Regions from separate parts of the Robertmurraya beringensis genome, predicted to be linked through region 3. Evidence: riboswitches for the same ligand, from Rfam matches in the RefSeq annotation. Region 3 holds a riboswitch; each other region holds the start of a gene.
What was found. A riboswitch is a leader RNA that binds a small molecule or an ion and turns the genes downstream of it on or off. The one in region 3 is predicted to bind S-adenosylmethionine.

Region 1: linked by a shared signal. The riboswitch ahead of metK (methionine adenosyltransferase) and the one ahead of metE (5-methyltetrahydropteroyltriglutamate--homocysteine S-methyltransferase) in region 3 are both predicted to bind S-adenosylmethionine.
Region 2: linked by a shared signal. The riboswitch ahead of ACFFHF_RS24110 (methionine ABC transporter ATP-binding protein) and the one ahead of metE (5-methyltetrahydropteroyltriglutamate--homocysteine S-methyltransferase) in region 3 are both predicted to bind S-adenosylmethionine.
Region 4: linked by a shared signal. The riboswitch ahead of ACFFHF_RS18910 (2,3-diketo-5-methylthiopentyl-1-phosphate enolase) and the one ahead of metE (5-methyltetrahydropteroyltriglutamate--homocysteine S-methyltransferase) in region 3 are both predicted to bind S-adenosylmethionine.

The regions. Positions count from the first base shown of each region.
Region 1 covers NZ_JBHLUU010000009.1:35,538-37,740, forward strand. Annotated here, with positions in the region: gene pckA (phosphoenolpyruvate carboxykinase (ATP)) at 1-376, opposite strand, end outside; SAM riboswitch class I at 755-893, shown strand; gene metK (methionine adenosyltransferase) at 1,124-2,203, shown strand, end outside.
Region 2 covers NZ_JBHLUU010000128.1:65,043-67,245, reverse strand. Annotated here, with positions in the region: gene ACFFHF_RS24110 (methionine ABC transporter ATP-binding protein) at 1-861, opposite strand, end outside; SAM riboswitch class I at 1,040-1,145, opposite strand; gene ACFFHF_RS24105 (O-acetylhomoserine aminocarboxypropyltransferase/cysteine synthase family protein) at 1,251-2,203, opposite strand, start outside.
Region 3 covers NZ_JBHLUU010000025.1:27,541-29,743, reverse strand. Annotated here, with positions in the region: gene metE (5-methyltetrahydropteroyltriglutamate--homocysteine S-methyltransferase) at 1-947, opposite strand, end outside; cobalamin riboswitch at 1,100-1,295, opposite strand; SAM riboswitch class I at 1,376-1,486, opposite strand; gene ACFFHF_RS08525 (beta-xylosidase family glycoside hydrolase) at 2,101-2,203, shown strand, end outside.
Region 4 covers NZ_JBHLUU010000119.1:28,037-30,239, forward strand. Annotated here, with positions in the region: gene ACFFHF_RS18905 (2-hydroxy-3-keto-5-methylthiopentenyl-1-phosphate phosphatase) at 1-125, opposite strand, end outside; gene ACFFHF_RS18910 (2,3-diketo-5-methylthiopentyl-1-phosphate enolase) at 122-1,354, opposite strand; SAM riboswitch class I at 1,441-1,547, opposite strand; gene ACFFHF_RS18915 (pyridoxal phosphate-dependent aminotransferase) at 1,631-2,203, opposite strand, start outside.

The sequences.
Region 1 (2,203 bases), on a different contig from region 3:
CATTTATCACTTGTATGGGTAGGCGATGCTTCTTATCTGCACCAGCAAACCCTTTGAAAACAAACAGCTCATCTCTATCTTTCAAGTAACCTAGTACTTTATTATATAAACGTTCGAATACTTCTGGAGAGATTGGTTGGTTAACTGTTCCCCAGTCAATCTTGTCCTTTGTTGAAGCTTCTTCAACGATGAATTTGTCTTTAGGAGACCGACCAGTATATTTTCCTGTTGTTGCTCGAACTGCTCCTGTCGAAGTTAAGACTCCTTCGTTTCTAGTAAGAACCTTTTCAACTAATTGTGGTACAGATAGTTGCACATGCACATGACCAGAGGCTAACAATTCACTTAATTGGTTAGAAATACGGACAGAGTTCATCTGATGACTACCTACCTTTATTTGTTATTTTTAATTAGTATAACACATTAACTTAATTAGTCTATACTATTTGAAAAAATATTAGAGGGTGCAAGAAAAAACATCGTATTCGACCTATTTTTAAGCCTTTTTATTTCATAAAAGGATGGATCGCAGGCAATAGTCTATACTATTAATAGAAGGGACAAATTCAAATGGGAACAATTGCGTTATATGATGCTAAGTGTTCATATTATTCTTCCAGATGGGAAGGTCTTGGGAATATGGAAATGGGAAGATATTAGTTGCTCATTATTTGAAGAAAGAACCAACTATTTTTCATAAAGATGTTGACAGTATTTGACGAAGTACGGTATTATTCTACATTGAACGGATACTCTCTTATCCCGAGCTGGTGGAGGGACAGGCCCTATGAAACCCAGCAACCTGCTTTAATAATTAATTACATAAACTGTAATTAATATAAAAGAGAAGGTGCTAACCTGAGGCAAGGATTTTAGTCCTTGAACGATAAGAGCGAAAGGCGCAAATTACTTTGCTATCACCCTTTCCTCAAGCAGGGAAGGTTTTTTATTTTGCATAAAGTTTTTATTGCGGTGGGTAATTTTTCAAACCTTCATAATAAAAATGGCATGTTTATTTCATACTACTTAGGGAATGAGTTCCGTATCAAATGGAAGGTTTTGTTTATGTTGATATGATAAGCATACCTTTTTCTCAAGTATAAATAAAATAGGAGGTCAGGAGATGTCAAAAAAACGTCGTTTATTTACATCCGAGTCAGTTACAGAAGGTCATCCGGATAAGATCAGTGACCAAATTTCAGACTCAATTTTAGATGCTATTTTAGCAAAAGACGCAAATGCTCGTGTTGCTGCTGAAACGTCAGTAACTACAGGGTTAGTATTAGTTGCTGGGGAAATTACAACCTCTACATACGTAGATATTCCAAAGATTGTTCGCGAAACAATTAAGGAAATTGGGTACACTCGTGCAAAATATGGTTTCGATTCTGAAACATGTGCGGTTTTAACTTCTATTGATGAGCAATCAGCTGATATTGCAATGGGAGTAGACCAAGCACTAGAAGCACGTGAAGGATCCATGTCTGATGAAGAAATTGATGCAATTGGAGCAGGAGACCAAGGATTAATGTTTGGTTTTGCTTGTAATGAAACAAAAGAGCTTATGCCTCTTCCAATTTCTTTAGCACATAAACTAGCTCGAAGATTAACTGAAGTTCGTAAGGAAGATATTCTACCTTACCTTCGTCCTGATGGTAAAACTCAAGTTACAGTTGAATACGATGAAAATAATAAACCAGTTCGTATTGATACCATTGTTATTTCAACACAGCACCATCCTGAAGTAACATTGGAGCAAATTCAACGAAATCTTAAAGAGTATGTTATTAATCCTGTTGTACCAGAAGAGTTAATTGATGAAAATACAAAGTATTTCATTAACCCAACTGGACGTTTCGTAATCGGTGGACCACAAGGTGACGCTGGATTAACAGGACGTAAAATTATTGTTGATACGTACGGTGGTTATGCTCGTCACGGTGGCGGCGCATTCTCTGGTAAGGATCCTACAAAGGTTGACCGTTCAGCTGCTTATGCTGCTCGTTATGTAGCAAAGAATCTTGTTGCTGCAGGCCTAGCAGATAAAGTGGAAGTACAGCTTGCATATGCAATCGGTGTTGCACATCCAGTATCTATCTCTATTGATACTTTTGGAACAAGCGAAGTAAGTGAAGAAGTTCTTATTGAAGTAGTTCGTAATAACTTCGATCTTCGTCCAGCTGGAATCATTAATATGCTTGAT
Region 2 (2,203 bases), on a different contig from region 3:
ATGACGAATAAGATTGGTAATCAGCGGTTGCTCTGCTGCTTCTCCAACAAAGCCTAATTGAACAACCGTACCGTGCGGGTAAAGTTCTAATAAATGTTCAATCGTTTCCTTCGTTTCTTCAGGCTCTGTTACCTGCTGAACAAATCGTTTCGTAATTTCTTCCTTAGGGTTCTTAAATACATCAAGAACAGGACCGAGTTCAACGACCTTTCCACCTTCCATCACAGCTACACGATGACAAATCTTTCGGATTACGTGCATTTCATGTGTGATAAGGACAATGGTTAATCCTAAACGCTTATTAATATCAACTAATAGCTCTAGAATCGAATCGGTTGTTTGCGGATCAAGTGCAGATGTTGCCTCATCACAAAGAAGAACCTTTGGATTATTAGCAAGTGCTCTTGCAATTCCTACTCTTTGTTTTTGCCCTCCACTCAATTGAGATGGGTAAGCGTCTTCTCTTCCTTCTAATCCAACTAAACGAATAAGCTCGTCCACTCTTTTCATTCTTTGAGCTTTAGGAACTCCTGCAATTTCAAGTGGAAATGCAATATTTTCTCTAACGGTACGAGACCATAACAGATTAAAATGTTGGAAAATCATGCTTATTTCCTGTCTAGCTTTTCGAAGGCTACTACCTTTAATTTTCGATACTTCATTATTTGCTACGATAACGGATCCCACAGTAGGAATTTCTAACCCGTTGAGCATACGAATAAGCGTACTTTTTCCTGCTCCACTATAACCGATTACCCCGAAGATCTCTCCTTCAGTAATTTCTAGGTTTACATTATCTACAGCCGTTACTTTTCCTTGTCTTGAAGAATAAATCTTTTTCACATCTTTTATCGAGATCAAAGGTTTCTCCTCCTTCCATTTCCGATTATTCTGATAAAACTACATGGTATCATGCATCAAGAAAGCTCCATTACAACTTAGGTTCCATCATCCGTACCATTCCTATTCGAATGAGAGCTTTTTAGATGAACAAAAAAAACCTTCCTGCATGAGCAGAAAGGCAGAAACAGTTACCTTTCTCTCATCTATCAAAGCAATACGCTTTGTGTGAATTGGCACCATTTCAATAATTTGACGGTTGCCGGGCTTCATAGGGCACATCCCTCCACCTCTCTCGATAAGAGCTTATCAATCTATATGAAATTTATTTTGTAGTCTTAATCACGAGTGCTATCGTATCATGGAAAAATTGGAGTGTCAACGATAAAATTCGACAAAAATCTTATTGATTACACATTGCTTGTAAGTGAGGTTTTCCCTGTTGCCAATGTAATCGCTTGCTCTAAGTCTTCAACTAAATCCTCCACATTTTCAATTCCGATCGATAGACGAATTAAATCCTCTGGAACTCCTGCCGCTTTTAACCCCTCTGTGTCTAGCTGTTGATGAGTAGTGCTTGCAGGATGAATGACTAAGCTTTTTGCATCGCCAACATTAGCAACATGAGCCCAAAGCTTTAGACTATTTATAAACGTTGCTCCTGACACACGGCCTCCATCAATTCCAAAGACAACGATAGAACCTGCTCCTTTAGGTAAGTATTTCTTTGCAAGCTCAAAGTCTGGATGCTTTTGATTTCCTGGATACATCACCCAATTAACACCTGGATGCGCCTCTAAATACTCTACTACCTTTTCAGTATTTGCCACATGCTCCTTCATTCTCACATGCAAAGTTTCTAAACCAAGTGTGAATTGAAAGGCATTTTGAGGGCTTAATGCTGGACCTAAATCACGTAGCAATTGCACTCTAGCTTTTACAATATAAGCTGCAGCACCAATTGCCTCACTATATACAATATCATGATAACTTACATCAGGAGTTGTAAAACCAGGGAATTTAGACGAATTCCAATCAAACTTTCCGCCATCCACGATGATACCACCAAGAGTAGTCCCATTCCCTAATAACCACTTGGTTGCCGAATGAATGACAATATCTGCACCATGTTCGATTGGTCGGCATAAATAAGGAGTGGCAAAGGTATTATCGATTACAAGCGGAATACCTGCATCATGTGCAATCTTTGCAACCTTTTCGATATCCAAGATACGCAAACTTGGGTTTCCGATGGTCTCGGCAAATACCGCCTTTGTTTTATCTGTAATAGCTTGTTTAAAGTTCTCTGGATTAGTTGAATCCACAAACTTCACTTGAATCCCATATTTAGGGAGAGTTACTG
Region 3 (2,203 bases):
GTCACAACATCCACAATCTCTGAAAGAAGGGAGATCTTATCCTCAAGATTTGCACGCCATATGTTACGACCATCAATGATTCCGGCAGCTAACACTTTATCTTGTGGGAAGCCAAACTTTTTCAAAGCAGAAAGGTTTTGATTGTTATCATGTACAAAGTCAAGTCCAATTCCTTGAACAGGGAGGGAAGTGACCTCTTCATAATGGTCAATGCTCTCAAAATAAGTTTGTAAAATGACATTTATATGTGGAACTGCTTCATTCAACTGTTTATAGACATCTTGAAATATAGAAATTTCTTCTTCTGAAATCGTTGTAGCTAGAATCGGCTCATCGATTTGTACCCATTCGACACCTTCTGTTTGTAATTCACTTAAAATAGTAGCGTAAAGCGGGACAAATTGATCAACTACTGTTTTTAGGTCATTGTCTTTATAGCCCTTTGATAGTTTTACAAAGGTAATGGGTCCTAAAATCACTGGTTTTCCGAGAATATCAAGTTTTTGTTTCGCCTCTTTATAAAATTGAAGGGGACGGTTCTCCACTAGAGTAGGGACTGCCTCGTCTAGTTCTGGAACAATATAGTGATAGTTTGTGTTAAACCATTTAGTCATTTCAGATGCAACCGCACCTTTCGTACCACGTGCTATATCAAAATACGTTTCAAGTGATACTTTACCTCCCGTGTATTCAAATCGTTTTGGTACAAGACCGAACATGATAGCTGTATCGAGTACATGATCATACAAGCTGAAGTCTCCAACAGGGATGAAGTCAATTCCTTGTTCCTTTTGTTTCTGAAGAGAGGAAAGGCGGATTTCCTCCATCTGTTGTAAGAATGTCTCTTTTTCTAGTTTGCCTGTCCAAAACTGTTCGAGCGTTTTTTTCCATTCTCGGTTTTCACCAATTCTTGGATAACCTAGATTTGAGCTTTTTACCATCGTCATTTGACACTCCTTGTTTGATTGTATTTTCGTCTTCAACAAAAAATCTCCCTTTTCAATGAGAAAAGAGAGATTCATACGCATAGTTAACTAGAGTTGAGACAGTCTGGTTTTCTCAACACGTATTCCTCACTCCTCTCTATACATCCGTAGAGTACAAGTGCATACAACAGACAGGTCTCCTGACTCTGGTTCACAGCTACTTATCCCTTCCCATTTCATAAATATGAAACAGTGGTTCATTGATAAGTCGCTCCCCATTACAGTGGCGGGACCGTGCCGGATTTTCACCGGGCTTCCCTTTTAAGCTAAGTACATGACATACAAAGCATCTGTTGCATTTTGTATTAAGTTTTAATAGAAAAATATAAATATGGCTTATCTTATAAACAAAAGACCTCTCTATTAAAAAATAGAGAGGTCCTTATCCTCTCTTATTTATCAAAGCTATATGCTTTGCAGGAATTAGCACCTTTTTAACAAATCTGTTAAATGGTTGCCGGGCTTCATAGGGCCTGTCCCTCCACCTCTCTGAATAAGAGTATATTGTATATTGATATTTACATGTTTGAATTTGTTAATCATATTAGCATGTTAAATTCAGGTTGTCAAAAAGAATTTTGAAAATTCTTTGAAACAGATCCGTTTATCCAAGTAAATAGAACATCTCTCAAACTACTAAAGATGTTATCCTTCATGTCCATTTCTGCACCATAAAAAACTCTCCTTATCTTAAGATAACGTGTTTATTTTTGAGGTGTAAAACTGTAAAAGGAAGTACATACACAAAGTTAAAAAGGATTGGAGATGCAAATATGTCTATTTCCTTTATTATTAAAGCACCCGAAAGTGATACAAGTTCATAAGCACTAACTGAGTTTGATAAATAAGCGGAAAAATTTCTCTTAATCTTGAAATTGTACTGAAAATAGCTAAAATAGCCGGAGAGAATCCGACTATTGACTCGAAAATCCAGAAAATGGGTAACTTTGCTTTGCTTAATCGGTTAAACTCCGCTTATATACCCCGAACCAAGCTCTATTCGGGAGCTTAACCGAAAAATTTCCGCTTATACGATTGATTTGGGAAGGAACGGGCGGTGCTCATCCTGAAGGACCTTACCTTTACAATATTAACAGAACCTACTATTTAACGATTGCTGAAGGAGGAACAGAATACTTTTGTTGGCAAAAGACAACAGCACTTTGATTGTAACATCTCCACACTTTTTGAGTTTTCACCAACCGAGGAAGGGGAAG
Region 4 (2,203 bases), on a different contig from region 3:
GACAAAATGTCGTCTTTTAGTGCTTCCCATTCAGGTGGAGCAAATCTTTTCATAATGGCAATAATGTTATCCTTCTCGGTGATTGTGCCATCGAAATCACAAAATACAGCTATCTTCTTGCTCATGATGGTTTTGCCACCTCAGTAACTCCCCACAGTTCAATCGCTTTTGCAAGTTCAGGATATTGCTGTGAATTTTCTCTCAATGGCAGACCTTTTTGACTTAAATCAATAGCTTGGCGGAAAGCTAGACCTCCACCTTTCGCACCAGCTGGATGACCATGTACACCACCACCAGCATTAATGACACTATCTAAGCCAAAATCTTGTAGTAAAAGTGGAACAAGTCCAGGATGAATACCAGCTGAAGGCACTGGGAAACTCTTATTCATAGATTCTGACTGATCTGTTAACGCTTTAGCAATTGATAATGCTGCATTCTTTTCCAAAGCCACAGAACCGTATGGAGACGGGAATAAAGACAAGTCAGCTCCAGCGTAACGCAACAATTTCCCAAGTAGTAGGGAATGAGAAATTCCGTACACATCAGATGAAGTGAGCGCTCCACTCACAGCTGGATGTGCCATAATCGGAAGATCGACATTCTCTTCTTCGCGTAATTCCTGAAGAACATCAAGTCCATACGCAAACACATTAAACAATAGTAAGTCCGCACCAAGTTCTTTTGCTTTTTTAGCTTTGTCAATTAATTGAGACGTACGTCCTGTCAAGTTCACAGCATACAAAGTACGATGTCCAGTTTCTTCATAGACCTGTTGTAGAACTTCTCTTCCTCCAGTAATTCTTTGTTCAAATGGAGTTAATGGGTTTTCAAACAATATTTCATCATCTTTTACAAAATCGACTCCACCCAATGCCTGTTCGCGCAATTGGCTGATGAGGAATGGAAGATCTCTACCAAGAATTCCTTTAAAAATACTCATTAATAACGGACGATCATATACACCCAGCTTGTCTCTTAGGCCATTGATACCAAACTTAGGACCTGGAAAAGCTGTTTTTAACTCTTCTGAAAAATCAAGATCTAATAGCTTAATCTTCCCGTCAAGTGAAAGCTTTCCAAACACTGTTGTTAAAATAGCTGGAAGATCTAGCGAAAAGTTATTTGAAGGATAAGCGATTTTTAACACCGCTACCGTTTCATTTGTATGTTCATCTATGTGTAATTTTTCTGCGGAAATAACTCTACCTTTATATTTTTTCAATTGCTCTTGCTCAAGCTTTTGTAATTGAGTCCATGAACCAACCGTTAAACCAAGCGCAATTTCCTCTGCTTTTTTTTCTGGGTTGTGTTTGGCGTCATGTACTAAGTACGTTGCGATGATCTCACTCATTTGCTTTCGTCCTTTCTCTCCGACACGGGTATACATAAAAAACCTCTTCTGGTCATCAGAAGAGGTTAGTATCGTAAACTAACATCTCCTTATCTATCAGCCTTTGCTGCAAGAATTAGCACCGTGCTTACAAAACTGTAAGTCGGTTGCCGGGCTTCGTCGGGCTCGTCCCTCCACCTGCTCTTGATAAGAAAACGAATGTTTTCATTATGGTATTATTGTTTATACTTTCAATTGATTTTGATTATTCCAGAATTTAATTCAACTGTCAATACATTAACTAAAAATTTGGAGCTTTGAAATTCTTTCAACCGCTTCTTGCAAACGAGCTTCCGAAGTTAGTAACCCCACCCGAACATAACCCTCTCCCCAGTTTCCAAATCCAATTCCAGGGGCAACTGCAATATGTGCTTTTTCTAGTAATAAATCTGAAAATTGCTCAGATGTATAACCATTAGGAACCTTCAGCCATGCAAAAAATGAACCCTCCGGTGCTTCGACATTCCAACCTAATTCTTGAAGTCCTCCGATAAACACGTTTCTTCTAGATTCGTACAATGCATTTAACTCACGTACACAACTTTGAGAATCTGTTAATGCTGCCACTGCCGCCTCTTGGACAGCTCCAAAAAGACTTACATATAAATGGTCTTGCAACAAATTAAGAGCTGAAATGACACTCTCATTGCCAACGGCAAAGCCTACTCTCCAACCAGCCATGTTATACGTCTTCGATAAAGTATATATTTCAATTCCCACGTCTTTTGCACCTTCTGTTTCAAGAAAACTAATCGGTTTATGACCATTAAAGCCTATCGCTCCGTATGCAAAATCATGTACAACACAAAT